Regions from separate parts of the Solidesulfovibrio carbinolicus genome, predicted to be linked through region 3. Evidence: predicted binding sites of a transcription regulator. Region 3 holds the regulator's gene; each other region holds the start of a gene.
The links. The regulator sigma-54, encoded in region 3, starts transcription at its own class of promoters, with help from an activator protein. The targets are predictions, from matches to a motif close to CTGGCACGGNNNNTGCTT.
Positions count from the first base shown of each region.

Region 1: C3Y92_RS17500 (Flp family type IVb pilin) is a predicted target of sigma-54. The motif match lies at 7,271-7,288, and genes of this name have one in related genera.
Region 2: C3Y92_RS03530 (PspA/IM30 family protein) is a predicted target of sigma-54. The motif match lies at 6,025-6,042, and genes of this name have one in related genera.

Region 1 is NZ_CP026538.1:3,919,440-3,929,264, reverse strand. Features, by position in the region: gene C3Y92_RS17550 (SGNH/GDSL hydrolase family protein) at 1-523, opposite strand, end outside; gene C3Y92_RS17545 (hypothetical protein) at 721-1,152, shown strand; gene C3Y92_RS21715 (DUF1176 domain-containing protein) at 1,152-1,985, shown strand; gene C3Y92_RS21300 (hypothetical protein) at 1,993-2,337, opposite strand; gene C3Y92_RS17530 (lytic murein transglycosylase) at 2,469-3,374, shown strand; gene C3Y92_RS17525 (hypothetical protein) at 3,509-3,841, opposite strand; gene C3Y92_RS17520 (sigma-54-dependent transcriptional regulator) at 3,959-5,365, opposite strand; gene C3Y92_RS17515 (EF-hand domain-containing protein) at 5,603-6,169, opposite strand; gene C3Y92_RS17510 (hypothetical protein) at 6,300-6,509, opposite strand; gene C3Y92_RS17505 (hotdog domain-containing protein) at 6,548-6,934, opposite strand; gene C3Y92_RS17500 (Flp family type IVb pilin) at 7,044-7,211, opposite strand; gene C3Y92_RS17495 (Flp family type IVb pilin) at 7,640-7,807, opposite strand; gene C3Y92_RS17490 (Flp family type IVb pilin) at 8,236-8,403, opposite strand; gene C3Y92_RS17485 (hypothetical protein) at 8,397-9,825, opposite strand, start outside.
Region 2 is NZ_CP026538.1:778,951-788,775, forward strand. Features, by position in the region: gene argB (acetylglutamate kinase) at 1-594, opposite strand, end outside; gene hslU (ATP-dependent protease ATPase subunit HslU) at 612-1,985, opposite strand; gene hslV (ATP-dependent protease subunit HslV) at 2,074-2,619, opposite strand; gene C3Y92_RS03515 (macro domain-containing protein) at 2,859-3,428, opposite strand; gene C3Y92_RS03520 (M16 family metallopeptidase) at 3,527-4,786, opposite strand; gene C3Y92_RS03525 (sigma 54-interacting transcriptional regulator) at 4,796-5,917, opposite strand; gene C3Y92_RS03530 (PspA/IM30 family protein) at 6,084-6,764, shown strand; gene C3Y92_RS03535 (hypothetical protein) at 6,894-7,145, shown strand; gene C3Y92_RS03540 (PspC domain-containing protein) at 7,132-7,500, shown strand; gene C3Y92_RS03545 (hypothetical protein) at 7,705-7,959, shown strand; gene C3Y92_RS03550 (PspC domain-containing protein) at 7,947-8,333, shown strand; gene C3Y92_RS03555 (SAM-dependent methyltransferase) at 8,548-9,534, opposite strand; gene C3Y92_RS03560 (ribonuclease H-like domain-containing protein) at 9,669-9,825, shown strand, end outside.
Region 3 is NZ_CP026538.1:2,699,663-2,709,487, forward strand. Features, by position in the region: gene cooS (anaerobic carbon-monoxide dehydrogenase catalytic subunit) at 1-454, shown strand, start outside; gene C3Y92_RS12135 (nucleotide-binding protein) at 459-1,361, shown strand; gene C3Y92_RS12140 (manganese-dependent inorganic pyrophosphatase) at 1,589-2,509, opposite strand; gene C3Y92_RS12145 (PTS sugar transporter subunit IIC) at 2,682-3,317, opposite strand; gene C3Y92_RS12150 (PTS sugar transporter subunit IIB) at 3,416-3,874, opposite strand; gene C3Y92_RS12155 (PTS sugar transporter subunit IIA) at 3,877-4,314, opposite strand; gene rapZ (RNase adapter RapZ) at 4,574-5,461, opposite strand; gene C3Y92_RS12165 (PTS sugar transporter subunit IIA) at 5,550-5,999, opposite strand; gene hpf (ribosome hibernation-promoting factor, HPF/YfiA family) at 6,000-6,548, opposite strand; gene rpoN (RNA polymerase factor sigma-54) at 6,599-8,029, opposite strand; gene C3Y92_RS12180 (KdsC family phosphatase) at 8,161-8,697, opposite strand; gene C3Y92_RS12185 (CTP synthase) at 8,908-9,825, opposite strand, start outside.

The sequences.
Region 1 (9,825 bases), 1.2 Mb from region 3:
GCTCGATGGGCGGCAGGTTGACCAGGACCAGCCGGCGGTTGTCGGCCAGGACGGTCTTGCACAGGGTTTCGTAGCCGGCCTCGAACTGCTCGGGCGTGGTCCCAGCCGCGCCAAAGGCGTCGTTGACGCCCATGGCCACGATGACCAGCGGCCCGGGCGCGGCGGCCAGGACGCTTTCCAGGAAGGGCTGGGATTCGAGCACCCGCGCTCCGGAAATGCCGGCGTTTAAGACGTTGCGGCCGGCCAGGGCCGGGCAGAAGAGCTGTTCCACGATGCTGTCGCCAAAGACGACGATAAGCGGCAGCCCCTGGGAGCGCAGCTGGGCCTGGATGATGGCGATGCGGGTGCGGCGGTAGAGGCCGCCGAGGTCCTGCATGGTGGTGTTGACGAGATCCACGTCAGAGGCGATCTCGCGCATCTGGGCGGCCATGCGGTCCCAGCCCAACTTGTAATAGAAGGCGATGCCGGACATGCTGAGCAGGCAGCCGGCCAACAGCGCGACAAGGAGTTTGTCAGTTTTCAAACCGGTTGATCCTGGCAACGGGTGACGCGGGAAAATCGCGTGAGGCGCACCGTCTAGCAGGTTCCCGGCGGCACGTAAACCCACGTTCACCTCGGTCGCGCGAACCTTGTTGACCGTCGTGCCCGGCGCGGCGCATAGAGGAGAGCATCCAGGCCGCCGGCAATCCCCGGCCGGCCGACCGCAACAAGGAGCCCGCCATGCGCATTCGCCCCCTGCCCCTGGCCGCCGTTTTGATCGTCGTCCTGCTCGCCGCCGCCGCCCAGGCCCAGGCCCAGGCCGTCCCGGATCTGGTCGGAGTCTGGAAAAGCGTGGCCCATGAAGGCCTCACCACCGGCAGCCGCCATTTTCCCAAAAACGACCCCGGCCCGCATTTCGTTTCCAGCCAGTTTGTCCTGCGCATCGAGCGCCAGGAAGGCCGGCGTTTTGTCGGCGTCAAGTCGAGCCCGCACCACAAGGAGACCGTCATGGGCGTCATCGGCTATGACGGCTCGACCATCCACATTTTGGAGGATGAAGGAAGCTTTACGGGCAAGCTGTTGCCCGACGGCTCCTTGGAGCTCATCTACAGCCACGACGTCGGCCCTTCCAAGGGCATCGGCATCGCCCGCTACGTCCGGGAGGGCAAGTAATGCGGCGTGGGACAGCGCTCTTGTTGTTGTGCCTGGCGCTGGCCGCCAGCCCGGCCCGGGCCGGCGGCATCGACTGCGCCAAGGCCAAAACGGCTGTGGAAAAAACCATTTGCGCCGAGCCCCATTTGGTGGAGGCCGACGCGGCCGTGGCCGAGGCCTTTGGCGAGGCCGTGGCCGCCAGCCCTGACCCGTCCTCGGTGCGGGCCGAGCAACGGGCCTGGTTGGCAACCCGAAACGCCTGCCCCGACGCCGCCTGCCTGGGGCAGCGCCTGGCCGAGCGCCGGGCGGCGCTGACGGCGGCCGCTGCCGGGGCGGCCAAGGCGCTGTGGGACGAGCGGGCGGCCTTGCAGGCGCGGCTCCACTGGCCCAAGGACTGCGAGGACTCCTTTCGGGAAACCTTTGCCGCCGCCCCCGGCGGCCCGGGCCTGCCCCTTCGGGATGCCGGGGTGGAGCGCCATGCCCTGGGCGACGGCCGGACCCTGTACCTCGTCCAGTGCGATCAGGCCGCCTACCAGGGCGTCTATGCGGCCATGGAGACCGGCCCGGGCGACGGAGCGGCCAGGCTGTTGCGGTTTCCCACGGCCGACGCCGACGGCGGCAGGATCATCCGGCGCGAAGACGACTCCCTGGTGGGCGATATGCAGTTTAATGACGCGAACAATACGCTCACCGTGCTGACCAAGGCCCGGGGCGTTGGCGACTGCGGCAGTTACGCCGTCTACGGATTCGACGCGGCCGGCAAGCCGGCGGCCCGGGAGCTGCGGGCGCGGGAGTGCCCCAAAAAGGCCGGGCCGTATCTGCCGCCCGAGCGGTGGCCCCTGGTGGGACGCTGACGGGACGTTATTTCCCCACTTCGCGCTCAATGACCAGGGCGAGCTGGCGGCCAAGGGCCGGGTTGCCCAGGCGGTCGGCGGCGTAGCGGGCGAGGCTTTCGGCGAGGTTGTCGGTAACGCTTGGCTGGCCGCCGCGCGGCGCGATGACGGTGCGGCCGTCGTGGTGGAATTCCACCCGGCCGGCGTCGATCCAGCCGAAAAGGCCGTGGTGGTAGCGCACGGCCACGGATTTGCCCCAGTCGGCGCTGGAGATGGTCACGTCAAAGGGCGCGCCGGCCATGGCCGGCCGTGGGACGAACGCCAGGGCGAGGGCGACGACGAGGCTCGCCATGGCGGCGGTGGATGGTTTCATGCCGCCTCCTTGCCGGCGGCGTTTTGTCGCCGGCCCAGAGGACATTGCAATTTTGTTGCCATGGGGCGTGGCGGGCCGGAACCGGTTGCCTGCGGGGCGGGCCGGCGCTAGGGTTGGGCAGGGAGAAGGCCATGAAACGATACGCTTTTGCGTTGGCGCTGGTGTTGGTGTCGGGCTGGCTGGCGGCGGCCCACGGCGGGGTGGACGCCGGCTGGCAGCCGCTTATGGACCGTCTGGCCGCCGACGGTCTGGACCGGGCCTTTGTGGAAAGGGTGTTTGCCGGGGCCGGGGTGGACTACGAACCCTCGATCATGGCCCGCAAGGTCGATGCCATGGTGCGCAAGCAGTTCGAGCCGCGTCCCGCGCCCACCAAGAAGACCTTGGAAGCCAGCAATTACCGTCAGTTCCTGACGCCGGCCAGCATCGAGGCCGGGGTGCGCTACATCCGGGAGAACCGGGCTGCCTTTGACCGGGCCCAGCGGGAGTTTGGCCCGCCGCCGGAGCTGATCTGCGCCTTTCTCATGGTGGAGACCAAGCTCGGCACGTATCTCGGCGACCAGGACGCGCTGAGCGTCCTGGCCAGTCTGGCCCGGGCCTCGGGGCTGGGGCAGATCGCGCCCTATATGAAGACCCTTCGCGGCGACGCCGAGCGTTCGGCCTATGCCGACTGGGCGGCCAAGGACCGGTCGGAGTGGGGTTTTCGGGAGCTTGCGGCGCTTTTGCGCTATGCCAAGGCCAAGGGGCAGGGGCCGGGAACCATCCCGGGATCGATCTACGGGGCCATCGGCATCTGCCAGTTCATGCCGTCCAATGCCTTGCGCTTTGGCGTTGACGGCGACAATGACGGGGTGCTGGATCTGTTCACCCCGACCGATGCCATTGTCAGCGTGGCCAGCTATCTGCGCGGCCACGGCTGGGTTCCGGGCATGACCAGCGAGCAGCGCGACAAGGTGGTCTACGCGTATAATCACAGCGAGTTGTACGTGTTGGCCGTGACCACGGTGGCTGAGCGCCTCAAGGCGCGCCTGGGCGGCTAGGGCCGCGTCCGCGAAAAGCGCAGAAGGCATTTCGTCGCCGAAACCCCTTTGCGCCTTTCCCCATTCGGGGGGTCTGGGGGCCTGAGGCCCCCGGCCGCCAAGGCATCTTCCCGCTCTTTCTCTCCCCATTTCCCCTACGGATTCGGCACCTTGAAAAATAGCGGGTCAGGCTTGCGGTCGGCGGAGAGGAAGCTGCCTTGGTAGTAGCCTTGGTTGAAGCCGTCGCGGTAGCCGGCGTAGTAGGCACCGCGCGAGGTGAGGCGGCTGCGGTTGGGGCCGGTGGCCATCTGGTTGGTGCGGGCCTCGGCGAGCATGTCGCGGCGCCGGTGTTCCAGGTAGGCGATGCGTTCCCAGACCTGTTCGCGGCGGTCGGCCACGTGGGCGTCCTCTTCCTTGGGGCTTGGCGCGCCAAGGAAGATGTAGGTCACGATGCCGATGATGACGATGAAGATGAGCAGATACTTCACGGAGCCCCGCCGCCTGGGGTGGCGCTCGGCCGGCGTCCTTGCCGACTGGCGCTATTCCCCTTTTACGACTCATCGGAGGCCGGGGGGGCGGTCTTTAGCCTTGGCGAAAAAAGCGGCTCAGGCCCGGGCGGCCGGGATGGCGTACTTTTTGAGCAGGGCGTAGAGGCGCGAGCGCGACAGGCCGGAGACGTCGAGCATCCGGCCGATGTCGCCGCCGTGGCGGGCGGCCAGTTCGCGCAGGTAGCGGGCTTCGCGGCCGTCGCGGTAGTCGCGGAAGGTGGGCAGGGCGGCGGCGGGCAGGTCGGACAGGATCGGCTCGGTTGGCGGCGGCGCGGCTGCGGCCCCCCGGCCGACGACCCGGTTGCGGGCGGCCAGGACCCGGATGTGCAGGGGCAGGTGGATGGGGAGCAGGGCGTCGTCGGCCTGGGCCAGGGCCAGGCAACCTTCCAGGGTGTTTTTGAGCTCCCGGATGTTGCCGGGCCAGGGATAGGCCAAAAGCGCCCGGGAAAAGTCGTCCGACAGCGGTTTGGGCGTCAGCTCCTGGCGCTTGGCGGCTTCGGCGGCGAAGTGGGCGGCCAGTTCCAGGATGTCGTCCGGGTGTCCGGCCAGGGGCGGCAGCTCGATGCCCACGCCCTGGAGGCGAAAGAGCAGATCTTCGCGGAAAAGCCCCTGCCTGACCAGGGATTCCAGATCCTGGTTGGTGGCGGCCACCAGTCGGAAGCGGCAGGGGACTTCTTCCAGCGCGCCGACCGGCCGCAGCCGGCGTTCCTGGAGCACGCGCAAAAAGGCCTTTTGCACCGACAGCGGCATTTCCCCCACCTCGTCGAGAAACAGCGTCCCGCCGTGGGCGCGCAGCAGCACGCCTTCGCGGCGGCGGTCCGCGCCGGTGTAGACGCCTTTTTCCGATCCAAAAAGCACGCTTTCGACGATGGTGGCCGGCAGGGCGGCGCAGTCCACCACCACGAAGGGGGCGGCGTGGCGCGGGCTGTTGTCGTGGATGGCCCGGGCGAAGAGCTCCTTGCCGGAACCGGTGGCCCCGGTCAAAAGCACGTTGACGTCGCTGCCGGCGGCCCGGGCGGCCTGTTCCAGGCAGGCGGTGCGGGCGGGGTTGCCGCCGAGGATGCCGGGAAAATGGAAGACGGTGGTGGCGCTGGCCCGGCCGCGCCGGTGTTCCATGGCGCTGACCAGGGGCGCGGTCATGGTTTTTACGGTGGGGGGTTTTTCGATGTACTCCCAGGCCCCTTGGCGCATGGCCCGCTCGGCCCCGTCGGGGTCGCCCCAGCCGGTGATGACGATGACTTCGGGGTGTGAGGGCGAGCGGCGGATGTCGGCGATGGCGTCGAGGCCGTTGCCGTCGGGCATGCGCACGTCGAGAAAGACCACGTCCACGTCGTCCTTGCCGGCCCGCAGCAGGCCTTCGGCCAGGGTGGAAGCCAGGGTGGGGGTATGGCCCAGGCGGTCCACGACCCGGGCCAGGGCGTCGCGGATGGTCTGATCGTCGTCAATGATGAGCACGTTGCCCAAGGAGTCCTCCGGAGCGCGCGGCTATGCGGCCGCTCGCCCTTTTGGATGACCACGCGGCCAGGAACTGTCAAGAGGCGGCTTGGCGACGCGGCCAGGCGGCGTGACGGGGCGCCCGGCTGCGGGGTTTGGGCGGGGCGGGGGAGTTCGTGTCGGCGGGCGGATCGCCACCACGGGCGGCGCAGGCCTTGCCGCGGCGGTCCGGGGAGCCTGCCCCGGGCCGCCGCGGAGCGTGGGGCGTTACTTGCCGACCACGCCGGGCTTGCGGGGCCAGCCTTCCAGGCCGAAGTTGTTCTCGGGCACGGTGTTGTTGACGTTGAGCGCCCGGGCCTTTTCCAGGTTGGCCCTGGCGCAGGCGTCGTCGCCAAGGCGCATGCAGGCGACGCCGAGGTTGTAGTAGGCGTAGCTCAAATAATCCACGCAAAGGGGCGTGGTCAGGGCCTGGCGCAGGACCGTGGCGGCCTCGGCGTTCTTGCCGGCCACAAGCAGGTCCGTGCCCTGCTTGTAGAGCAGGGAGCCTTCCTTGGACGAACAGCGCCACCAGGGCTTGGCCGCCTTGCCCTTGGCGGTCTTGCCGCCCATGGCGGCGTATTCGGCCGGGTCGATCTTGCCGTCTTTGTTGAGGTCGATGACGGCGAAGACTTCCATGGTCAGGCCGGAATTGAAGACCACGATCTCCTCAAAGATGATGACGCCGTCGCCGTTTTTATCGACATTTTTAAACGGCGGTTTTTTCCAGGCATGGGCCGTCCCGGCCAGGGCCAGCATGGTCAAGAGCACGGCGAGCTTGAGCAAGGCGCGTTTCATGGGATCCCTCCTTGGCGGTGGTTGGCGGTCAGGGCCAGCCATAGCACAGGGCCGGGCGTTTGGGCAGGGGGAGCGGGCTTTTCCGGCGAAAAAAAAAACATGCTGGCCGAGGCGACGGCGACGGCGTCGTTTAGTCGGCTGGTTCCCAGCGTGTTCCGTCGGCGCTTTTGCGCGTGGCCATGGTCTTGCGGGAACCGCAGTGACGGCAAAAGACCTCCACAATGCGGGCCTCGTCGGCCCGTCCGGCCTCGGAGGAAACCAGGGCCGGGCGGTTGCAGAAGATGCAGTCGAAGCGGGGCTGTTCGGCGGCCGGAGACGGCTTTTGCAGCACAAAGCTCATGGCGTTCCTCCTGGCTGGGCCAGCTCCCGTGGGCGGCGCTATCGGTCCAGCACGTGTTTTTCCGGCACGAAGCAGGTGAAGGTTCCGGTGAAGACGGCGTCTTCGCCCCGGCGCACGGTGACGGCGACGAAGCGTTTCTTGCCGGCGGTTTCGGTGAGCCGGGCTTCGGCCACAAGCGTCTGGCCGACCACCACCGGCGCGGTGAAGCGGACCTCGGCCGCGCCAAGAATCACGTTGGGGTCGTTTATGGCCAACATGGCGGCGTAGTCGGCCAGGCCAAAGAGGAAGCCGCCGTGGACAAGCCCCCGGTCATCGGCGGCCATGGCCGGCAGGGCGGTGAAGGCCACCCGGGCCAGGCCTTCGCCCAGGATTTCGGGCCGGCCGCACAGGCCGGGATCAATGCGCTGGTGGGTGTTGACGTCCATGGGGCGGTCTCCTGTCCTTTCGGGATGCCAAAATGTCGGGCGCTCGGCAAACGAAAAGGGCCGTCCCCTTGCCCGGGACGGCCCTTTTGCTTCGCGAAGCAGGCGAAATTTAGCTGCCCAGCTTGCCGGCGATCTCGGTGAAGGTGGCGGTGAGCTTGGTGCCGATGGAGGTGACGGCGGTGATGATGACGGCGGCGATCAGGGCGGCCATGAGGCCGTATTCCACCGCGGTGGCGCCTTCTTCGTCACGGATGAACTGGGTGATGGCGGTCAGCATGGCGTGTCTCCTGGTATGTAAAGTTGTTTTGGGTTCCTGCGCGTCTCTTGCCTTTCCTTAAGCAGGGTGCGTGCCAAGGTGTGCATTGTTGGTAACGCCCTTAGAAGACTGATGTAAAATTTTGATGAGGCCAAGCCGGGCCATGGCGCGTGGATTATGCGTGGGCCGTTCCAGGAGAAATGGAGTCGTCGGGGCCTGGGGGGTGTCGGCCGGCTTGGCCGTGCCGGTTGGACGATACGCGGCGCAACCAGGGACAACAGCCGGGAGGCGGTGGACCCTGGGCGAGGCGGCTTGGCATACGCAGGAGCCGGTCATGCGCCTTGGCCTTTCCAGGGTCGGCTGGTCCTGGCGGCTGGCCCGGCAGCCAAAACGAAAAGGGCCGTCCCCTTGCCCGGGACGGCCCTTTTGCTTCGCGAAGCAGGCGAAATTTAGCTGCCCAGCTTGCCGGCGATCTCGGTGAAGGTGGCGGTGAGCTTGGTGCCGATGGAGGTGACGGCGGTGATGATGACGGCGGCGATCAGGGCGGCCATGAGGCCGTATTCCACCGCGGTGGCGCCTTCTTCGTCACGGATGAACTGGGTGATGGCGGTCAGCATGGCGTGTCTCCTGGTATGTAAAGTTGTTTTGGGTTCCTGCGCGTCTCTTGCCTTTCCTTAAGCAGGGTGCGTGCCAAGGTGTGCATTGTTGGTAACGCCCTTAGAAGACTGATGTAAAATTTTGATGAGGCCAAGCCGGGCCATGGCGCGTGGATTATGCGTGGGCCGTTCCAGGAGAAATGGAGTCGTCGGGGTCTGGGGGGTGTCGGCCGGCTTGGCCGTGCCGGTTGGACGATACGCGGCGCAACCAGGGACAACAGCCGGGAGGCGGTGGACCCTGGGCGAGGCGGCTTGGCATACGCAGGAGCCGGTCATGCGCCTTGGCCTTTCCAGGGTCGGCTGGTCCTGGCGGCTGGCCCGGCAGCCAAAACGAAAAGGGCCGTCCCCTTGCCCGGGACGGCCCTTTGGCTTCGCGAAGCAGGCGAAATTTAGCTGCCCAGCTTGCCGGCGATCTCGGTGAAGGTGGCGGTGAGCTTGGTGCCGATGGAGGTGACGGCGGTGATGATGACGGCGGCGATCAGGGCGGCCATGAGGCCGTATTCCACCGCGGTGGCGCCTTCTTCGTCACGGATGAACTGGGTGATGGCGGTCAGCATGGCGTGTCTCCTGGTATGTAAAGTTGTTTTGGGTTCCTGCGCGTCTCTTGCCAAGGGATAGAGCATGGGGTGTGCCAAAACAGAGAGAATGAAGAACATGCTGCCATGATGGACTTTTTTGAGGGGAGACGGTTCGGGGCGTCGTCGGTCCGTGGACTTGACGGCGAGCGGTCTAGGAAAAATGGAGTCAGGGCGCGGGGGATGACGGGACGAGCCGGGCGTTGATGAGGCCCAAGCGTTTTTTCCGCGCCGGTCGGCGGCAGGGCGCGAAAGAGCAGCACGTGGCGGCCCGGCGGCAAGGTAAGGGGCAAAGACAGGGGCGTGACCAGGGCGGAACAGTCAATGGTCGCGCCGTCCGGCATAAGCGCCCCCCCCCAGGCCACCGTGACCGGCGCGGGGGCCGCCGCCGTGGCGGCGAGCGTCACCCGGGCTACCTCGGACGTGTTGTTAACCAGGGCCAGTTCGGCCGTATCGCCGGCCCAGACCACGTCGCCGGTGACGGACCGCTCGGGCGCGGAAAAGCCCGGGCCAAAGCGCAGGAAAACCGGCGCGGCCTCGCCCGTGGCGAGGCTGTGGGCCGCAACCCTGGCCATGGAGGCCGGCAAAAGCCCGTCGCCTGCGATGTCGGTGCGCGAATACCGGCCGCCGCCGACGGCAAGGGGGGCCACCCGCCAGCCCGAGGCGTCGCGGAAGACGAGGTCATAAAAGCGGTTGGCCGCGTCCATGGCGACAACGGCCTGGCCGGCCAGGAGGGTGGGCGCGTCCGGGGCGGCGGCGTAAGGATCGGCCGGGGCCGGACCCAACGCGGTCACCCGGGCCAGGACCAGGGCCGTGTCCCGGTCCAGGGGGCCGGACAGGCGGCGCAGCAGGTAAACCGGCGTTTTGGCCGGATCGGCCTCGCCCAGCCCCGATGCCACGATCAGTCCCCGGCCGGCCTGGGCGCGGAAATAGGCCGGCCAGTAGTCCGGGCCAACCAGTTCGGTGTTGACGGCGGTAAACAGGTCCGGTGCGACAAGGCGCGCGCCCTCGGGCAGGCCGGCGATGAGCCGGCTTTGGCAGGCCAGGGCGGCCACGCGCCAGCGCGCCCCGGCCGCGATCTTGGAGTCGCGCACCGAGGCGTTGACCGAGGCGTTGACCAAGGCGGCCAGCCCCACGGCCAGGCCGAGCAGGGCGGCGACGACGCGCCGGGATTTGTCCGGCAGCCGCCCGGCCAGGGCCAGGGCGGCCAGGGCCAGCAGCACGGCCACGGCGTAGAAGGAAAAGGTGGTGGTCACATACCAGGCCAGCCCCGAGGCGGCCGGCTCCTGGTACTTGGGCGACAGGGCAATGAGCGCATTGGGGCAGACCACGGCAAAGGCGCACAGAAGCCAGGTGAGCCAGGGCACGCGCGCCCGGACGGCCCGGTCCAGGCAATAAGTGGTC
Region 2 (9,825 bases), 1.9 Mb from region 3:
TCCGGCCACGGTGTCGGCGTTGATGTTGTAGGTCTCGCCGTCTTCGTCGACGCCCACCGGCGCGATGACCGGGATGAATCCCTGGGCAAGGAGCGTGGTGATGAGCTGGGTGTTGATGCCGGTCACTTCGCCGACCTTGCCGAGGTCGATGATTTCCGGCGGCGCGTCGCCGCGTTCCAGCACCATTTCGAGCTTGCGGGCGGTGATGAGCCGGCCGTCCTTGCCGGACAGGCCCACGGCCGAGCCGCCCTTGAGGTTGATGAGGTTGACGATGTTCTTGTTGACCTTGCCCACGAGCACCATCTCGACCACGTCCATGGTGGCGTCGTCGGTGACGCGAAGGCCCTGCTTGAACTGGCTTTCGATGTTCAGCAGCTTCAGCATCCGGCCAATCTGCGGGCCGCCGCCGTGGACGATGACGGGATTGATGCCGATGTATTTGAGCAGGATGACGTTGAGGGCGAAGCTTTCCTGGAGCTGTTCATCGACCATGGCGTGGCCGCCGTATTTGATGACCACGGTCTGGCCGTAGAAATTGCGGATGTAGGGCAGGGCTTCCAGCAGCAGATGCGCCTTGGCGTGTTCGCGGTTCATTGTCGCTCCCTGGGAGATTAGAGAATGTACCGGGACAAATCCCGGTCCTCGGCCACGTCGGCGAGCTTTTCGCGCACGTAGGCCGGGTCCACGACCACGGTTTGGCCGCCCTGGTCCGAGGCGGCAAAGGACAGGTCGGATAGAATCTTTTCCATGATGGTGTAAAGCCGCCTGGCTCCGATATTCTCGGTGTCCGCGTTGATGCGCTGGGCGAACTGGGCCACTTCCCGCAGCGCCTCGTCGGTGAATTCCAGGGTCACGTTCTCGGTGGCTAAAAGCGCCTTGTACTGCACGGTGAGCGCGTTTTGCGGCTCGGTGAGGATGCGGTGGAAATCCTCGGCCGTCAGCGCCCGCAATTCCACGCGCAGGGGAAACCGGCCCTGCAGCTCCGGCACGAGATCGGACGGCTTGGAGAAGTGGAACGCGCCGGCGGCAATAAAAAGGATATGGTCGGTCTTCACCATGCCGTACTTGGTGTTGACCACGCAGCCTTCGACCACGGGCAAGAGGTCGCGCTGCACGCCCTCGCGGGACACGTCCGGCCCCTGGCCGCCGCCCTGCCGGCCGCAGATCTTGTCGATCTCGTCGATAAAGATGATGCCGGTCTGTTCCACGCGTTCCCTGGCCGTCTCGGAAACCTTGTCCATGTCCACCAGCCGGTCGGACTCTTCCTGCAGAAGCACGTCGTAGGCCTCGCGCACCCGCATGGTCTTGGTCTTCTTGCGCTGGGGAAAAGCTTTGGAGAACAGGTCCTTGAACTGGCTGCCCATCTCTTCCATGCCCGGCATGGACATGATCTCCACCTGGGGCGAGGGCATGGACACTTCCACGGGCACCATGCGGTCGTCGAGCTTGCCCTCGCGCCACAGCTTGCGCAGCTTGTCGCGGGTGGTCAGGCCTTGTTCGCCGGCCGGTTCGGCCGGGGCCTCGATGGCGGCCGGCATGGGGATGGGGCCGTGGGACGGACGCTGGGATTCGGGCAGCAGCAGATCGAGCAAACGCTCCTCGGCGGCCTTCTCGGCTTTGACCCGCACCCGCTCCAGCTCCTCCTGGCGCACGAGATTGACGCCGATTTCCATGAGGTCGCGGACCATGGATTCCACGTCGCGGCCGACATAGCCGACCTCGGTGAACTTGGTGGCCTCGACCTTGAAAAAGGGCGACCCGGCCAGCCGGGCCAGCCGCCGGGCGATCTCGGTCTTGCCCACGCCGGTGGGACCGATCATGATGATGTTTTTGGGCGCGATCTCGTCGCGCAAGACCGGCTCGATCTGTTGGCGACGCCAGCGGTTGCGCATGGCGATGGCCACCATGCGCTTGGCGTCGCGCTGACCGATGATGTATTTGTCGAGTTCCGAAACGATTTCACGCGGCGTCAGGCTGGCGTGCATGGGTGCTCCTTGGTGCGGCGTCCGCGAAAAGCGCCTTGGCGCTTTCGCCGGTAAGTCACGAAAACCATTCTTCTTCTACTATACGCGATTACGCAGGCTTTTCCAGCGTCTCCACCACCAACTGGTCGTTGGTGTAGACGCACATTTCGGCGGCGATGGCCATGGATTTTTCCACGATCTCCCGGGCCGACAGTTCGGTGTTGCGCAACAGCGCCCGGGCCGCGGCCATGGCGTAGGGGCCGCCGGAACCAATGGCCGCCACGCCGTCGTCCGGCTCGATGACGTCGCCTGTGCCGGACAAAATCAGCACATTGCCGGCGTCGGCCACGATCATCATGGCCTCCAGACGCCGTAAATACTTGTCTTTGCGCCAATCCTTGGCCAGCTCCACCGAGGCGCGCACGAGATTGCCGCCGAATTCCTCCAGCTTGGCCTCGAAACGCTCAAAAAGGGTGAAGGCATCGGCCGTGGCCCCGGCAAAGCCGATGACGACCTTGTCCTTGTACATCCGGCGCACCTTGCGCGCGGTATGTTTGACGGCAATGGCCTGGCCCAACGTCACTTGGCCGTCGCCGGCCACGGCCACGCCGGCCTCGGTCCGCACCGCCACAATCGTCGTTCCACGTAGTTGCATCGTGAGTTTGCCTCCGGCGGCTGGGGGAAGGAACCCTTTTTTGAAAAAAAGGGTTCCTTCCCCCAGACCCCCATCCTCCCCAAAAACTTTCAATGGGGGGGTGTACTTTTCACCAACTATGGGTCGTATCAGCCGAAAATCTTCTCTCGGGCCTGCCGCCCGCCGACCATCCCCCCTCCGCACGACCGTCCCCAGGTCGGGAGTCCGGGGGGCTGAGCCCCCCGCCCGCCGGAGGCATCCTACTCTTCCGCGTTCCCGCCAAATAACGCATCCGCCGCCGAACGCCAGACCCCAAAAGCCGCCTGGCCGTGCAGGTACATGCGTGCTTCCCGCAGTCTTCCGCCCCTTAGCGCCTCGGCCATAACGCCAAGGGCGATGGGCGAGGCCAAGTGGACGGGGTAGCCGTAGACGCCGGTGGACACGGCCGGGAAGGCTATGGTGGCGAGGCCGTTTTCCACGGCGCGGTTGATGGACTCGGCGTAGGCCGAGCGCAGGGCTTCGGGTTCGCCCATCTCGCCGCCGCGCCAGATGGGGCCGACGGTGTGGATGATGTGGCGCGCGGCCAACTCGAAGCCGGGGGTGATGACCGCGCCGCCGGCCGGCAGGCTGCCGATGCGGGCGATGATGTCGCGGCAGGCGGCGGGCAGTTTCGGGCCGGCGGCGCGGTGGATGGCCCCGTCCACGCCGCCGCCGCCGGCCAGGGCCGAGTTGGCGGCGTTGACGATGGCGTCGGCGTCGTCAACGGTGATGTCGCCTTCGATGAGGCGAAGGCTCCCTTGGCCGATGGCGTAGGCGGCGTGTCCGGGCATGGGGAACACCTCCGGGGCGTGGTCTTGGGACGGGCGGTTTCCTGTTGTGATACCGAACGCTGCAAGAAGACCGGCGTGTTTTCGAAGCGTCGCCGGGTTTAGGGCAAGGCGGCGGTCGGCCCCATGACGGCCAATCCGGCGCTGCCCGGCGCAAAGGCCGCCTTGGCGGTGCGGGCGATGTCGTCAGGGGTTACGGCGTCGAGGCAGGCGGCGGTTTCCTCAAGGGGGATGGAGCGGTTGAACAGCAGGATGTTGCGGGCCAGGCGCATCATGCGGTTCTCGGTGGATTCCGCGCCGAGGTAGAGTAGGCCCTTCAAATGTTCGCGGGTGTGGTCGAGTTCCTCGGCCGTCACCGCGCTGTCGGCCACGGCGGCCAGTTCGGCGTTGACCACCGAGAGCAGCTCGGCCGTGCGGTCCGGGTCCACGGCGGCCTGGATTTCCAGCAGCCCCACGTCGGCCAGGCCGTTGACGCCGGCGTAGATGGAATAGGCCAGCCCGCGTTTTTCGCGCACTTCCTGAAAAAGCCGCGAGGACATGTTGCCGCCAAGCAGCGTGGCCAAAAGGGTATGGGCGAAGCGGTCGGCGCTGATGTTGCCGACCGAGGGGTAGGACAGGATGACGTGGTTTTGTTCCCAGTCGCGCCGGGCGGCCAGTCGCGGCGGCGTGTAGGCCCCGGCGGCCGGCGCGGGCGCGGTCTGGACTTTTCGCAGCGAGCCGAAGGCGGCTTCGGCCATTTCGGCCAGGGCGTCGTGATCAAGCGCCCCGGCGGCGACCACGGTGATGGCCTCGGGATGGTAGGCGGCGCGCCGCCACTTCGCCAGGGCCTCGGCCGTGACCGCGCCCACGGACTGGGGCGTGCCGGTGATGGGATGGGCCAGTCCTGGATCGGCCCAGGCGGCGGCCCAGAAGTCCTCGTGGATCTTTTCCTCGGGCGTCTCCTCCACCATGGAGATTTCCTGAAGGATGACGGCCTGCTCCCGGGCCAGCTCCTCGGGGTCGAGGAGCGGACGCAAGACGATGTCGCTTAAAATGTCAAACGCCCGGGCCAAGTGGGCGTCCATGACGCGCACGTGGAAACAGGTGGCCTCGCGGGAAGTAAACGCGTTGGAAAGCCCGCCCAACGTGTCGAGTTCCTTGGCGATGGTCAGGGCGTCGCGCCTGGCCGTGCCCTTGAAAGCCATGTGCTCCATCAAATGGGCCATGCCTTCCTGGCCCGGGGCCTCGTGGCGCGAGCCGGCCTCGATCCAGATGCCGAGACTGGCGGTTTTGGAAACGGGCATGTGTTCGGTGACGATACGGACGCCGTTGGGCAGCCTGTCGGCGCGGATGCGGCTGTCGGATTCGGTGATTTGGCGCATCGCCTGGGGCTACGGGGCTTTGGACGCGGCGTCAAGAGCGCCGGCATACTTGCGGTACAGCCCCCGGAACTGGTGATAGCCAAGCCCGAGAAGCCCGGCCGCCCGGCGCTGGTTGCCGCCCGAACGCGCCAAGGCGCGGCCGAGCAGCGCGATTTCCAGGGACGCCACGGCTTCGGTAAAGTTGGGGAGGGGAGAAGATAGGGATGCCTCCGGCGGCCAGGGCGCTGCCCTGGACCCGTCGGGGGGGATCATCCCCCCCGAACCCCCTGGATGGTGGGAAAGGGAGGATAAAATAGAAGAGGCCTCCGGCGGCCAGGAGGGGGGCACCCCCTCCTGGACCTCCCGGGCGGGGGACAGGGCGGCGAAGGGGTCTATTTGTATGGCGTCGATGCGTGAGGAGGGGCAAGCCAGCACGACGCGTTCGACCACGGTCTTGAGTTCGCGGATGTTGCCGGGCCAGGGGTGGGCGGCAAGAGCGGTTATGGCGGCCCGGGAAAAGACCGGCGGCTCGGGCCGGCCAAGCTGGGCCGCGAACCGGGCGGCGAACCGTTCGGCCAGATACGGGATGTCGCCATGGCGCTCGCGCAGGGGCGGCATCACCAGCACGCAAAAGGCCAGCCGGTCCAGGAGATCGGGCAAAAGCCGGCCCTTGGCCACGAGCCGGCGCGGATCGACGTTGACGGCGGCCACGATGCGCACGTCCACGGCCACGGGCTGGCTCGATCCGATGCGTTCGATATGCCCGTATTCCACGGCCCGCAGCAGCTTGGCTTGGACGGCCAGGGGCGCGGCGTGGAGCTCGTCCAGAAACAGCGTGCCCCCGTCGGCTGCCTCGAAACGCCCGACCCGACGCCGGGAAGCGCCGGTAAAAGCCCCGGCCTCGTGGCCGAACAGCTCGGATTCAATCAGCGTTCTGGGCAGGGCGGCCAGATTGACCGGCACATACGCCCGGTCCCAACGCGGGGAATGGTAGTGCAGCCGGGCGGCGGCCAGTTCCTTGCCCGTGCCGCGTTCGCCGACGATAAGCGCCGGACGGTCGATGCTGGCGGCCTGGGCCACGGCCTCCATGCAGGCCAGAAAGGCGTCGGACTGGCCCAGGGCCTCGGCCAGCCAGGGGGCGTCGGGCGTCATGGCGGTTTTCTCCAGTTTTGTGGCGAAAAATACCAATGTTTGGCGAGAACTGCAACGGCCCTATTTCGCCATCTCGGTCAACATCCTGAAAGTACGACAGGAAATATCTGGCACGCTCCCTGCTTTACGGCAGGCATCACGGCGCAGCCGCGCCAGGAGGAACGCCATGGGTATTTTCAGCCGCTTCCGCGACATCATCCACTCCAACATCAACGCCATGCTCGACAAGGCCGAGGAGCCCGAAAAGCTCATCCGCCTCATGATCCAGGAGATGGAAGAAACACTGGTGGAACTCAAGGCCGACTGCGCCCGCACCATGGCCCAGGCCGCCCGCATCGCCCGCGAACACGACATGCTCGCCGCCGCCGCCGGCCGCTGGGGCGAAAAGGCCGAGCTGGCCGTGGACAAGGGCCGCGAGGATATGGCCCGGGAGGCGCTGCTGGAAAAGCGCGACCTCGAAGCCCGGGCAAACGTCGTGGCCGGTGAACTGGCCGCCGTGGAAGGCCTGATCGAAGCCTGCCGTGAAGACATCGCCACCCTTGAGGAAAAGCTCGCCTCGGCCAAGGAACGCCAGCGCACGCTGCTGGCCCGCCATATGCGCGCCACCGGCCGCAAGCGCATGCGCGAAGACGTCTCCCGCGCCGACTCCAGCGAAGCCCTGCAACGCTTCGAGGCCTTCGAAGCCCGCATCGACCGCCTGGAAGCCGAAGCCGAACTGAGCGGCACAACCGCCTCGCGACGCCGACCGACCGAAGACCAAAGCCTTGACGCCCGCTTCGACCGCCTGGCCGCCGACGAAGACGTGGAACGCGAACTGGCCCAGATCAAATCCCGCCGCGCCCAGTAGGGCGGAGAGGGAGGAGACGGAGGGGGAGGCCTCCGGCGGCTGGGGGCCTGAGGCCCCCAGACCCCCCACCTGGAGAAAAGGGAAACGTCGCGGCCCCGAGACGGATACGCTGTTGCAAAAGGACAAGCAGTGCTGGAACATACAGTTTATATCGGCCACGTGCCGCTGGTGGTCAAAATCCTTCTCGTGGTCGCGGCCATCCTCGTGCTGCGCCAGTTGCGCCGCCGCGACGACCGGACGCGCGGCCGCGACGAGGAAGCGGCCATGGCCGTGGTGGACGAGGTGCGCGCCGGTCTGGCCCGCCTGGAAGAACGCCTGGACAACCTGGAAACCCTGCTGCCGGAAGCTTCCGGCAAACGAGGCGGACATGAGAAGCCGTAACGACGATTTTCCCGGACGCCGCAAGCTCTACCGCTCCCGAAACGGCCTGGCCCTGGGCGTGTGCCGGGGGCTGGCCGACTATCTCGGCTTGCCGTGCTGGGTGGTGCGGGCCTTTGTGATCGTGCTGTTCGTGTCCACCGGCTTCACGGCGGCGATTCTCTACTTCGCCGCGGCCTTCTTCGTGCCCCTGGCTCCCGAAACGGGGGGGGCCGAAGACATCGACACGGGCCGGCTCGGCCGGGCGGCAGCCGACGTGTCCCGCCGTTTCAAGGACTTGGACGCCCGGCTTTCGCGCCTGGAGTCCCATGTGACCTCACGGGAGTATGATTTCGACCGCCGGCTCGGACGGTCATAAGGCGCAAACCGGGCCTGGAAGGCCCTTGTGCGGCGGTCGGTTCCTGGGCTAGGCTGCAATCGACCCCGGCATGGCCGGCGATGCCCCCTCGTGTCGCCGTGGCCCGGCCGCTGGTCCAAGCTTTTTGAATCGCCGGCATCACGGCCGCCAATGAATGCGGCGCAAACCGCAAAACCTCGCCTGATCCGGCCCGGAGCCGCATTTATGATGGGACTGCTTTCTTCTCTGGTGGTGGCCGGGGCGACCCTGGTCGGTCTGGTGATTCTTGGCGTGGTGTTTCTCATCGGCGTGCGCCTCATGCGCCCGGCAGGCCGGGCCGCGCCCGGCGGCGACGCCGACGAGGTCCGGCTGCTCCAGGAGATCCACCGCAGCCTGGAGCGCCTGGAATCCCGGGTCGACACCCTCGAAACCGTGGTGCTGGACGCCCGGGCCAAGGGGCGCGGCTCATGCGACACCTAAGCGAACTCGACTGGCGGCGGCTTTACCGCTCGCGTACCGGGGCCGTCCTTGGCGTGTGCAAGGGGCTGGCCGCCTTTCTCGACGTGCCCGTGGCCGCCGTTCGCGCCGGCGTCGTCCTGCTGACCCTTTCCGCCGGCGTGTGGCCCGTGGTCGCCGCCTACGTCATCGCCGGTTTCTGCCTCAAGCTGGAGCCGGCCCTGCCCCCGGACTCCGAGGCCGAAAGCGACGCCTGCAACGCCTATCAGGCCGACCGCAAAGCCGTCCTGGCCCGGCTGCGCGACCGGGCCGAGCGCCTGGAGCGGCGGGTGCGCCGCCTGGAAGACCACATCACCTCCCGGGAATTCGACTTCGACCGCCGCCTGTCACGGCCCTGACCCCGCGCCCCTGGAAAATACAACAGTATTTCCAGGGCCTCACGCGGTGCTCGGAAGCTTCTTGCGAGGGAAAAAGCCCCTTTTCGAGGCTCGTGGCCAAGACGAACCGCAGACGGTCAGGCCCAGGTCCGCGGCATTGGAAACCTTTGGATGCCGCAAAAAAAGGGCGCGGGAACCCTGTCCCCGCGCCCGAAGCGTTTCCTGTCTTCCCGGGCTACCAGCGCCCGGGCATGATCGACTGCCAGGCCTCTGGAATAATCGCCCGGAAATCCTTGCCCACCTGCCACAGCTTGGTCAGCCGTCCCTCGATGACGATGGAGCGCGGCCGGGGCCGCAGCGACCGGTAATGGCGCGGAATCTGAAAGCGATTGTTTTTTGACAGCACCACGTCCAACTCGGCGTCCCGGTCGCGCACCACCAACGCCTCCGGAAAAAAGACCGTGCGCTTCAGCCGCTGGGACATGGCCTCGAACAACGCGGCATGGATCTGGCTGAACGGTTCGGCCGTATGCCGGGCCGTGGGCGCGGCCACGTTCTCGTTGGCCACAAAGGCCACCGGTCCGTCCGGCAGCATGGCGTACACGCCCGGATCGCGCGCGTCGGCCGCCATCACCTGCCCCACGCCCAGGGAGCGCAGCAAGGCGTCGGTGCGCTCGCTGATTTCCGAATCCAGCTCGAAGCCGTACAGCCGGGTCTCCCTCACCCCGTTGCGCCTGGCCTGGAACCAGGCCGCGGCCAGCAAAATGCCGCTGCCCGTGCCGATGTCCAGGCCTAAAAACGGGTCGTGCACCATGTCCGGCGGCAACGGCCGGTTGGCGATGGAGCGGAAAATATGGGCCGTGCGCGGCAAATCCGTCAGCATCCGCAGCGGGTAGGCGCTGTAGTCCCCGGCCAGGGGCAACACCTTCTCCGGCGATCCCTCGGACCACAACTCGTAAAACTGTCCCAAAAGTCCGCTGATCTCCTTAAGCGCAATGGGGTGCTCCTGGGAGCCGGGATACAGACAGGCATGGAAATACTTGAGCACAAGGCTCAAAATGTCGGCTTCGGCCATGGGCGTTGCCGGGCTTGCCAGCCGCTCGAAGTCATTGCGCAACGTCCCGGAACGGTAAACGTCGGCGGCGATGACGGTTTCCCGACGGATCGCGGCCGGCGTCTGCCGCCGAGGTGTGGCGGAAGCGGCGTCGTTTGGTCGCATCATGAGTTCCTTCCTTGGATTAGCGGTCCAATCCGGCGGAAAAAATCGCCGAGTCGGCGTAACCCATGCAGAATTGATGCCGTCGCCGTTCACCCAACTGGTTGAGATCGGCCGGCAAAACAGGTACACGACCAGCCGTGCTGCAAAATACCTTCCTGCATCTGCCTGGCCTTGGGCCGTCCACCGAACGCCGCCTCTGGGCCGCAGGCATCCGCGACTGGGACACCTTTCTCGACGCCGACACCCCGCCCCTGGCCTCGGCCAAGGCCCCCATGTGGCGCAACGAACTTCTCG
Region 3 (9,825 bases):
GCTCATGACCACGGAAGGTCTGGAGCAGGCCGGGGTCGGGCTGGCCGAGTTCTGTTCCCGGTTCGATCTGCCGCCGGTGCTCCATGTCGGCAGCTGCGTGGACAACTCCCGCATTCTGGCCTTGTGCGGCATGTTGGCCGACGCTCTGGGCGTGGACATCGCCGATCTGCCCGTGGCCGCCAGCGCCCCGGAATGGTATTCGGAAAAGGCCGCCGCCATCGGGCTTTACGCCGTGGCCAGCGGCATCATGACCCATCTGGGCCTGCCGCCCAACATCCTGGGCAGCGAGCTGGTCACGGGCCTGGCCCTGGAAGGCCTGGAGGGCGTTTTCGGAGCCAGCTTCGTGGTCGAGCCCGACCCGGTCAAGGCGGCCGAGGCCATCAGCCGCCGCATCACGGCCAAGCGCCTAGCCCTGGGACTCAACGACCGTTTCGACGGCGCGGTTTTTTCTTAACGCTATGAACGACAATCCTGTAAGCGCCCCGACCGCAGCCCGTTTGTCCCTGGGTTCCTGGAACGCCTCGCCGCAGGGCCAGCTTGGTTCAGACGACCAGCCCGGGCTACCGGTCAGAAAAATCGCCTTTGCCGGCAAGGGCGGCGTCGGCAAGACCGCCCTGGCCGCGCTTTTCGGCGACTGGCTGGCCCGGTCGGGTCAGGACGTGACGCTTATTGACGCCGACACGGCCCTGTCGCTGGGCGCGGCTTGCGGCCTGGAGCCGGCCGCCTTGCCCGCCTCCCTGGCCGAGCGCGAGGATCTCGTGCGGGAGCGCATCGGCGACGGCGTGTATCTCAACCTGACGCCCCGGGCCGATGATCTGCCCGAGGCCATCCGCGTCGCCGTCCCGGTGGGCGACGGCCCGCTGTACGGACCGCGCCCCGGAGACAAACGACTTCTGGTCATGGGCGGGGTCAGCGGCGGCGGCGCGGGTTGCGCCTGCGCCGCCGGCCATCTGCTCCAGGCCATGCTGGCCCATGTCCTGACCGCCCGGGATGTTTGGACGCTTATCGACTGCGAAGCCGGGGTGGAGCACCTGGGCCGGGGCACGGTGGCCGATGTGGACGCCTTGTGCGTGGTCAGCGAAGCCTCGGCCCGGTCCCTGGCCGTGGCCGGACGGGTTGCGGCCATGGCCGGCCAGCTCGGGCTGACCCGGCAAGTCCTGGTTGTCACCGGGGTCGATCAGGCCGGGCTGGCCGCATTGGCCGCCCTGCCGCCAACGCTGCCGGATGTCCGGGTCGCCTTCCCTTTCCTGCCGGGGTTGGCCGCCCGGCAGGCGACCACGGGCAACGTGCTGTCCCTGCCCGAGGGCGGCCTGGCCGACGCCGCCTGCGCCGCCTTGGCCGAGGCCCTGGGGCGGGTCTAACAAGGGGCGATTCGCGCCCGGGGCTATTGCCAACAGCGCCCGCCCTCGCCCGGTCGAGCATGGCGCGCCATGTTCCCGCGACCGGCGTGGGGACGCGGGAACCGCTCTCTCGTCGGCCACGACGCACGGCCCCCCGGAGCACGACGACGCAACGACAGCCAAACATCCCACAAAAAAAGGGAGCGGCCCGGAAGCCGCTCCCTTTTTGGCGTTTACGCGCTCGAGAACTAGGCGAAAGCCTTCTCGAAGGGCGGAACGACCTGCTTCTTGCGGGACAGCACGCCGTCGAGCCACACGGAATCGCCTTTCACTTCGACGCCGAAGGCCTTGGTCACGTAGCTGGGATCGTCGGAGACGATCAGCATCTCGGAACCTTCCTTCATGATGTCGGTCAAAAGCAGGAAGACGCTGTGGCGGCCTTCGGCCTTGACCTTCTTGCACTCGGCCAACAGGTCGGCCTTGACCGGCTCAAGGATGGACAGGTCGACGACTTCGAGCTGGCCGATGCCAACCTTCTTGCCGCCCATGTCGAAGTCCTTGTAGTCGCGGAAAACGAGGTCCTTGGCCGGGGTGCCGCCCACGGCGGACTTGATCTTGAACATCTCGACGCCCAGAGCCATGTAGTCGGCCACGCCAGCGATCTTGGCCAGGGCCTCGACGGCTTCCTTGTCGGCCGGGGTGCAGGTCGGCGACTTGAACATGACGGTGTCGGACAGGATGGCGCACAGCATGATGCCGGCCATGGGCTTGGAGATCTCGACCTTGGCGCAGTCGTACATCATCTTGACCACGGTGCAGGAGCAGCCAACGGCCTTGACCAGGATGTCCAGGGGATTGGAGGTGGTCACATCGCCCAGCTTGTGGTGGTCGTAGATGCCGATGAGTTCGCCCTTGGAAAGGTTCTCCAGGCTCTGGGCCAGATCGGAGTGGTCGACCAGGATGATCTTCTTGTCGGTGGCGTCGGTGACGATCTCCGGAGCGGCCACGCCGAACTTTTCGAGCACAAAGGCGCTTTCGGGATTGAGCGGACCCTGAGCGGCGGCGATGGCGCCCATGCTCTGGGACTTGTTCATGAGATCGGCAACGGCAATGGCGGCGGCGACGGAATCGGTATCCGGATTTTTGTGACCAACGACGTAAACAGCCATGTCTTTTTCCTCCTGGGGGTTTGTCCAAGACCCTGACGGGTCGGCATCCGCGTGAGTAACTTGTGAATAATATCCCAATAGTCGTCTCTTGCCAAGCCCAAACCGGGCCGGGGCGACGTCTTTTTTCCCGAAAGTCCAGCCGGACCACAAGGCCGGCCATGTGAAAAAAAGTCTAGAAAAAACGCCAAGCCACGGCCAGGCCCATGCCGCCGGCCAGGGCGGCGTAGGCCGGACGGTAGCGCAGGGACAAGACCGCCCCCAGGCTGCCGAGAATCCACAGCTGCCCCCAGCTCGCCCGGGAGGACGCAAGATACGGCCACACCATGGGCAGGGCCACCGCAAAAAGGGCAATAAGGCCGGCCAGGGCCACGGCAAAGACCAGCCCCTGGATGACCACGGTGTTGACCAAGGCCCGACGGACCAGCTTACCCGGCTCAAATGGGGCGCGCTGGCGCTGGCGGGCGGCGGCGTAGCGGGAAAAGACGATGTTCTCCACCACTCGCTGGGCCCCTTCCAGGCCGGAAAACAGCCGGGCCAAGACCGAGGTGGCCCCGGCCACGCACAGGGCCTCGGCCGGGGTGGTCAGGGAAAAGACGTGCATAAGCGACAATCCGGCCAGGGTGGCGGCGGCGGCGTTGGGCGGGATGTGGGTGCCGGCGGGAATGCCGTCGAGCCAGAAAAGCTCGTAGAAGATGCAGAGACTAAGGGCGGCGGGCAAATCGCCCTGGCACAGGCCCCAGGCCAGGCCGATGACCAGGGGGCGTTCCAGCAGGGCGGCGTTTACGGCAAAGCGGAACGAGGAGCACAGGACAAAAAAAAAGCGACGCCAAGGACGTGGAGCGCAATGTCGGCCTGATGGGTCATGGCATGGGCCTCGCGTGGGTTACCATTGGGTCGGCCGTCGCGTCAGATCCTGGGCTGGGCCGGGTCGCCCGGCACGCAACGGTAGTCCAGCCGCACGCCCTTGTCCCGGAAAAAATCCAGACAGGATTCGTCTTCCTTGGACAGGGCCACATGGGGACAGACTTGCCTCTTGCCCGGGGCGTAGTGGAGATTGCCAAGGTTCAAGTTGGCGAAATCGAACCCGTATTCGTAGGCGACCTGGGCATCGCGGCAACTGGCGAACAGGATCAGCGCCTCGGGCAGGTCCAGGGGCGCATGGCTGAAATAGCCGGCCAGATCGGCCACGGGCAGAAACACAATGGCCACGCCGTCGGGGATGGCCAGGGACATGATCTCCTGGCGGAGATGATCGGCGGCCAAGTCGTCGTTGACCACCACGATCCGGCTGGCGTGGGTAAACGGCAGCCAGGTCTCGATGATCTGGCCATGAACGAGGCGGTTGTCGATGCGCACGAAGGCCATGGCTACCCCTCGGCCACCTTTTTGCGCAGCACCTCGCCAGCCACGACGATGCCCTGGCAACCGGCCTGCTTGGCCTCCACGGCCAGGGTTTGCAGGGGACGGGTGCGCGAACCCAAAATTTTGATGAGCATGGGCAAATTGACGCCGGTGAGGACCTCAAGCTGGCCCGAACCCAGAAGCGACAGGCTCATGTTGGTGGGCGTGCCGCCGAACATGTCGGTCAGCACCAGCACCCCGCCGCCCTGGTCGGTATCCTTGATGGCGGCCTTCAGCGCGGCCAGGGATTCGTCCACGGCCTTGGTCAGATCGACGCTGACGGCCTGGCAGTGCTGCTGGGGGCCGAGGATGAACTCGGCGGCGGCAATGAGCCGCGACCCGTAGTCGGTGTGGGTGACGACCACCACGCCAACGGGCGCGTCCTTGAGGGGCTCGGCATTCATAGACAGGCATCCCGGAGCATGTCGCCCCCGTCTTGACGGTTTGAGACCGTCGGCATTGCATCCCGCTTCCGTCCCGGCCACGCCGCGCGGAAGCCCAAGATCTCACACGATAATCATCCGCGAACGAGACTGCCGGGCCGGCAAGGCGACCAGCCGGGATGGCGTCGCCATCGCCAAAAGCGAAAGCCCCTGGGCCGGGTAAACCGCCCCGCCGCTCTCGCCGGCAACCCCCGTTGCCGTAGCGCTTAAGACCTGCGGCCTAGCCGCGTTCAATGTGCCGATGTTCAAGGGAGATATTGTAGCCAGCCTTGGAGAGCGTGTCAAAGACCGACTCGGCCACGGCCACCGAACGGTGGCGGCCGCCGGTACAGCCAAAGGCCAGGGTCAGGCGGTAACGCCCTTCCTTGGCGTACAGCGGGAGCAGATAGAGCAGAAATTCGGTCAGCCGGCGCAAAAACTCCCGGCCCGGTTCCTCGGCCAGGACGTAATCGCGCACCGCCGCTTCCTTGCCCGTGCGCTCGCGCAGTTCCTTGTTGAAATAGGGATTGGGCAAAAAGCGCAGGTCGAAAACCATGTCGGCCTCGGAGGGCGGGCCGTACTTGAAGCCGAAGCTCATGACGTGGACCTTGAGGGTTCCGGCGGTGGGCCGGATGGAAGCCCATTTCTCCTGGAGCTTGCGGCGCAGATCGTGGATGGTGAAATGGGTGGTGTCCAGCACCATGTCGGCGGCGTCGCGAAGGGGGCGCATGCGTTCGCGCTCGGCCACGACCGCTTGCTCAAGGCCCCTCTCGGCGCTTTCCAAAGGATGCGGGCGGCGAGTAGTGGCGTAGCGGCGGATGATCTCGCCGTTGTCGGCCTCGAAAAAGATGATCTGGGTGAGGTCCTGTTTGCGCCGCACCTCGGCCAGGGTCGCGCCCCAGTCGGTGTCGAGGTCGGCTTGGCGCACGTCCATGCCCAGGGCCAGGCCTTTGTAGCGCTGGCCGCCCTTGTCGTCGAAAAGGCTCATGAGCTTGGGCACGAGGCTGACCGGCAACCCGTCCACGCAAAAAAAACCCAGGTCCTCGAAGACGCGAAGGGCTGTGGATTTTCCGGACCCGGACAGGCCGGTCAAGATAACGACGGGGAGTTCCCTGGCCGCATGTTCCATGGCATTCACCTTCCGGCCCAAGGGCTTAACAAATTTCCCGCGCGTTTGTGTGACGACAAACGCGCGGGAAACGTTTTTTCAGGCAGCCTTAGGCGGCGGCGAGCACCTGCCGCAAGGCCTCGTCGGTTTCGGCGGCCAAAAAGGCCCGCCGGAAGGATTCGTCGGACAAAAGCCGCGAGATGTGGGCCAGAATGCGCAAATGCAGGCCCGCGACATGCTCGGGCGCGAGCACCAGGAAGAAGATGCGGCAGGGCTTGAAGTCCAGCGCATCGAAGCTGACGCCCGCAAGGCTTCTCCCGACGACGATGACGATGCGTTCGAGGCTCTCCATCTTGCCGTGGGGAATGGCCACCCCGTCGCCGATGCCCGTGGTGCCGAGGTTTTCCCGGTCGAGCAGCACCTGATGGGCGCGTTTGGCGTCAAAATCGGGCCACTGCTTCTTGATGGGGGCCACGAGCTCGGCCAACACTTCGGACTTGGACTCCGACGCAAGATTCCCGATGACGAACTCGGGCTGGAGATAGTCCTCTAACCGCATCTAAGCGCCCGTTCCAGGATCGATGAGGCCGAAGTCGCCGTTGCGCAGGCGGTAGATGACGTTGGGCCGTTCGGTTTCGGAGTTGATGAACACCAAAAATTCGTACTTGAGGGCCTCAAGCTGCATGGCGGCTTCTTCCACGGCCATGGGCTTGGGCTGGTACTCGTCGGTTTCGATGATGGTGGGCACGCGGCCGCCGGCGGCGTCCTCGCTGATGCTGATGACGTCCATGCGGACCTGCTCCACGGTCTGGCGGCGGCGGTCCTTTTGCTTCTCGCGGAACTTCTTGGCCTGAGCCTCGATCTTGTCGAGGATCAGGTCAATGGTGGAGTACATGTCCTCGGAGGTTTCATGGGCCGAGATATGCATATTGTCGGCCAGGAAGATGACGTCGGCCATCTGCCGGGTCTTTTCCACGGCCAGGTTGACCTGGACTTCCGAGGTGTCGGTGGACGAGGTGTACTTGCCAAGCTTTTCAAAGCGCTTCCTGGCATAATCGCGCAAATGGTCAGACGGCTCGAAATTCTTGAAATTAAAGGTGATGTTCATAGAATCCTCCAGGCTGGCGTGGTGAGGGGCCGGAATCCCGGCCCGAAGCATCAGAAAACCGCCTTGCGCTTCGACGACGACTCGATTCCCATGGCCGTGCGGTACTTGGCCACGGTTCGCCGGGCGATGTTGATTTGCAGCTCGTCTTTGAGCATGTCGGCGATGGCCTCGTCGCTGATGGGCTTCTTGGCGTTCTCGCCGGAAATAATCCGCTTGATCATGGCCTTGACCGATTCGGAACCCACGGTGCCGCCGTCGTCGAGCTCCAGGGCGCTGTTGAAAAAGAACTTGAGCTCGAAAATGCCGTGGGGCGTGGCCACGTACTTGTTGGACGTGATGCGGCTGACGGTGGACTCATGCATGCTGATGTCGTCGGCCACGTCCTTGAGGATCAGCGGCCGCAGCCGGGTCACGCCGTCCTCGAAAAAGCCGCGCTGAAACTTCACGATGCTCTCCAAAACCTTATAAAGCGTGCGCTGGCGCTGGTACAGGCTCTTCATGAGCCACATGGCCGAACGCATCTTATCCTGGAGGTAGTCCTTGTCCTTGTCGTTTCGCGGCAGGCTGCCGTCGGTGTAGGACATGTTGAGTCCCAGGCGCGGCATCCCCTCCTCGTTGAGCAGGATGACGAAGTCCTCGCCGTACTTGTAGACGAAGGCGTCCGGGCTGACGTAGATCGGGTCGCCCGAACCATAGCTGGCCCCGGGCATGGGATCGAGGGTCTGGATCAGCTCCAGGTATTCCTTGAGCTTTTCCATGGTCAGGTGAAATTTCTTGGCCAGGGGCTTGTAGCGCTTCTTTTCGAGGTCTTCGAGATGCTCGCGAACGAGTTCGATCAGGATGGGATCGTCATAGCCGTAGACCTCGATTTGTATGAGCAGGCATTCGCTGGGAGTGCGGGCGGCCACGCCCACGGGATCGAAGCGCTGGAGACGGTGGAGCACCTTTTCGACATGGGCCGGGTCGGCGTTGGCCATGCCGGCGATTTCCTCCACCGTGGCCCGCAGATAGCCCGAGGAATTGAGGCTGCCGACGATGGTCTCGCCGATCTCGACTTCCTTGGCCGTAAAATTAGACAGGTGCATCTGCCAGCCGAGGTGGCCGTCGAGGGACGGCTTGGAGGCCAAACGGGCGTCGAAAGCCATGCCCTCCTCGGGCACTTCCAGGTCGCGGGACAGGGACTGCTTGCTCGTGCTGGCGAAATCGCCAAGGTAGTCGTCCCACTCGGCGTTTTTGAGCAGTTCCTTTTCGATGGCCGCGTCGGCTCCCGTGGGGCCGTTGTTGTCCTCGACCATGACGCGTTCGGGCTGGCGGTCCTCCTCGACGGATTCCTCCAGAAGAGGATTTTCCAAAAGCTCCTGCTGCACGCTTTCAAGCAGCTCCAGCCGCGACAGCTGCAAGAGCTTGATGGCTTGCTGCAGCTGGGGGGTCATCACCAGCTGTTGGGAAAGCTTGAGTTGCTGCCGCAGTTCCAGGGCCATGCTTACCGCCGTGCTCGAATGTCGTTGACGTTATCGGGAATTGTCTGTGGGCCTTGCCCGGACGAGGGCCACCCCGCCCAACAAAAACCATGCCACAATTGAAGCCTTGTGGCAATCGGCACTATCGGCCTTCAGCCGAGGAACCACTGGTAGGCGGCTTCCAACCGGCCCTTGGCGGCCAAAATATAACGCACGGCCTCGCGCACCGCGCCCTGCCCTCCCCCGCGCCGCGACACCCACAAGGCCAGATCAAGGATCTCCGGCTGGGCGTCGGCCACGGCCATGGGCAGCCCGACCAGCTCCATGGGGCCGGCGTCCACCCAATCGTCGCCGAGAAAGGCGGCCTGATGCGGGGCCAACCCGGCCCGGGCGAGAATGCCTTCCAGCACACCCACCTTGCGGTAGTGGCCGGGGTGGTACTCCTCGATGCCCAGTTCCCGCATCCGGGCGGCCACGGCCGGGCTGTCCAGGCCGCTTATGACCGCCACGGCCAGTCCCGCCGCCTGGGCCGCCTTGATGCCCAACCCGTCGTGGACATGGAAACGCTTGATCACCTCGCCCCGGGCATCGACGTAGATGCCGCCGTCGGTCATGACCCCATCAACGTCGAGCACCAGCAGCTCCACGTCCCGGGCGCGCGCAATGGCCAGTTTGGCGTCTTCGGACATAATAGACTCCCTTTGCGATACGACGGCCGCGAAGCGAAAAAGCAACGCCCTACCCTGGCCGCCGACAGGCGCAATCTAGCCCAAAAATCGCACCATGACCAGAAGATAAACGTTTTTAGAGCCTTGCCAAGCCATGCAGCCCTTTGGCCCAAAAAAAGTCCGGAGAAGCCGCCTTCCCCGGACCGAGCCATCTTTTTGCGCTTGGGCCGTCTAGCCCTTGTGCCGCTTGGCCGCGGCCACGAACTCGCGGAACAGCGGATGCGGACGCATGGGGCTGCTCTTGAATTCGGGATGGAACTGGCAGCCCAGGAACCAGGGATGGTCGGGCAGCTCCACCATCTCGACCAGTTCGCCGTCCGGGGACAGGCCGCTTAAGACCAAGCCGGCTTCCTCGAAATTGCCGGCGTAGGCCTTGTTGAACTCGTAGCGGTGGCGGTGGCGCTCGGAGATTTCCGACGCGCCGTAGGCGGCGGCCGCCTTGGTGCCCGGCGCGACCACGCAGGGATAGGCGCCCAGGCGCATGGTGCCGCCCTTGTCGCTGGTCGGGTCGCGGTGCTCGATGGTCTGGGTGCGGAAGTCGTACCACTCGCGCATGAGGTAGATGACCGGATGTTGCGTGGTCAGGTCGAACTCCTCGGAGTTGGCCCCGTCCAGGCCCAGCACGTTGCGGGCGTATTCGATGACCGCGCACTGCATGCCCAGGCAGATGCCGAAGAAGGGGATCTTCTTGGTGCGGGCGTATTCGATGGAGGCGATCTTGCCTTCCACCCCGCGCGAGCCGAAACCGCCGGGAACGAGGATGCCGTCAATGCCCGAAAGCGTGGCGGCCACGTTTTCCCGGGTCAGCTCCTCGGAGTTGACGTAAACGAAATTGACCGACACCCCGGCGTGGACGCCGCCGTGGACCAGGGATTCGTGAAGGCTCTTGTAGGCCTCCTTGAGGTCCACGTACTTGCCGACGATGGCGATGGACACAGTGCCGACCGGGTTTTCCAGGCGGTACATGAGGTCGCGCCAGGGTTCGAGTTCGGCGTTTTTGGCCGGCAGACGCAGCAAAATGGCGATTTTTTGGTCCACGCCCTCGCCATAGAGACGCAGCGGCAGCTCGTAGATGCTCTTGACGTCCAC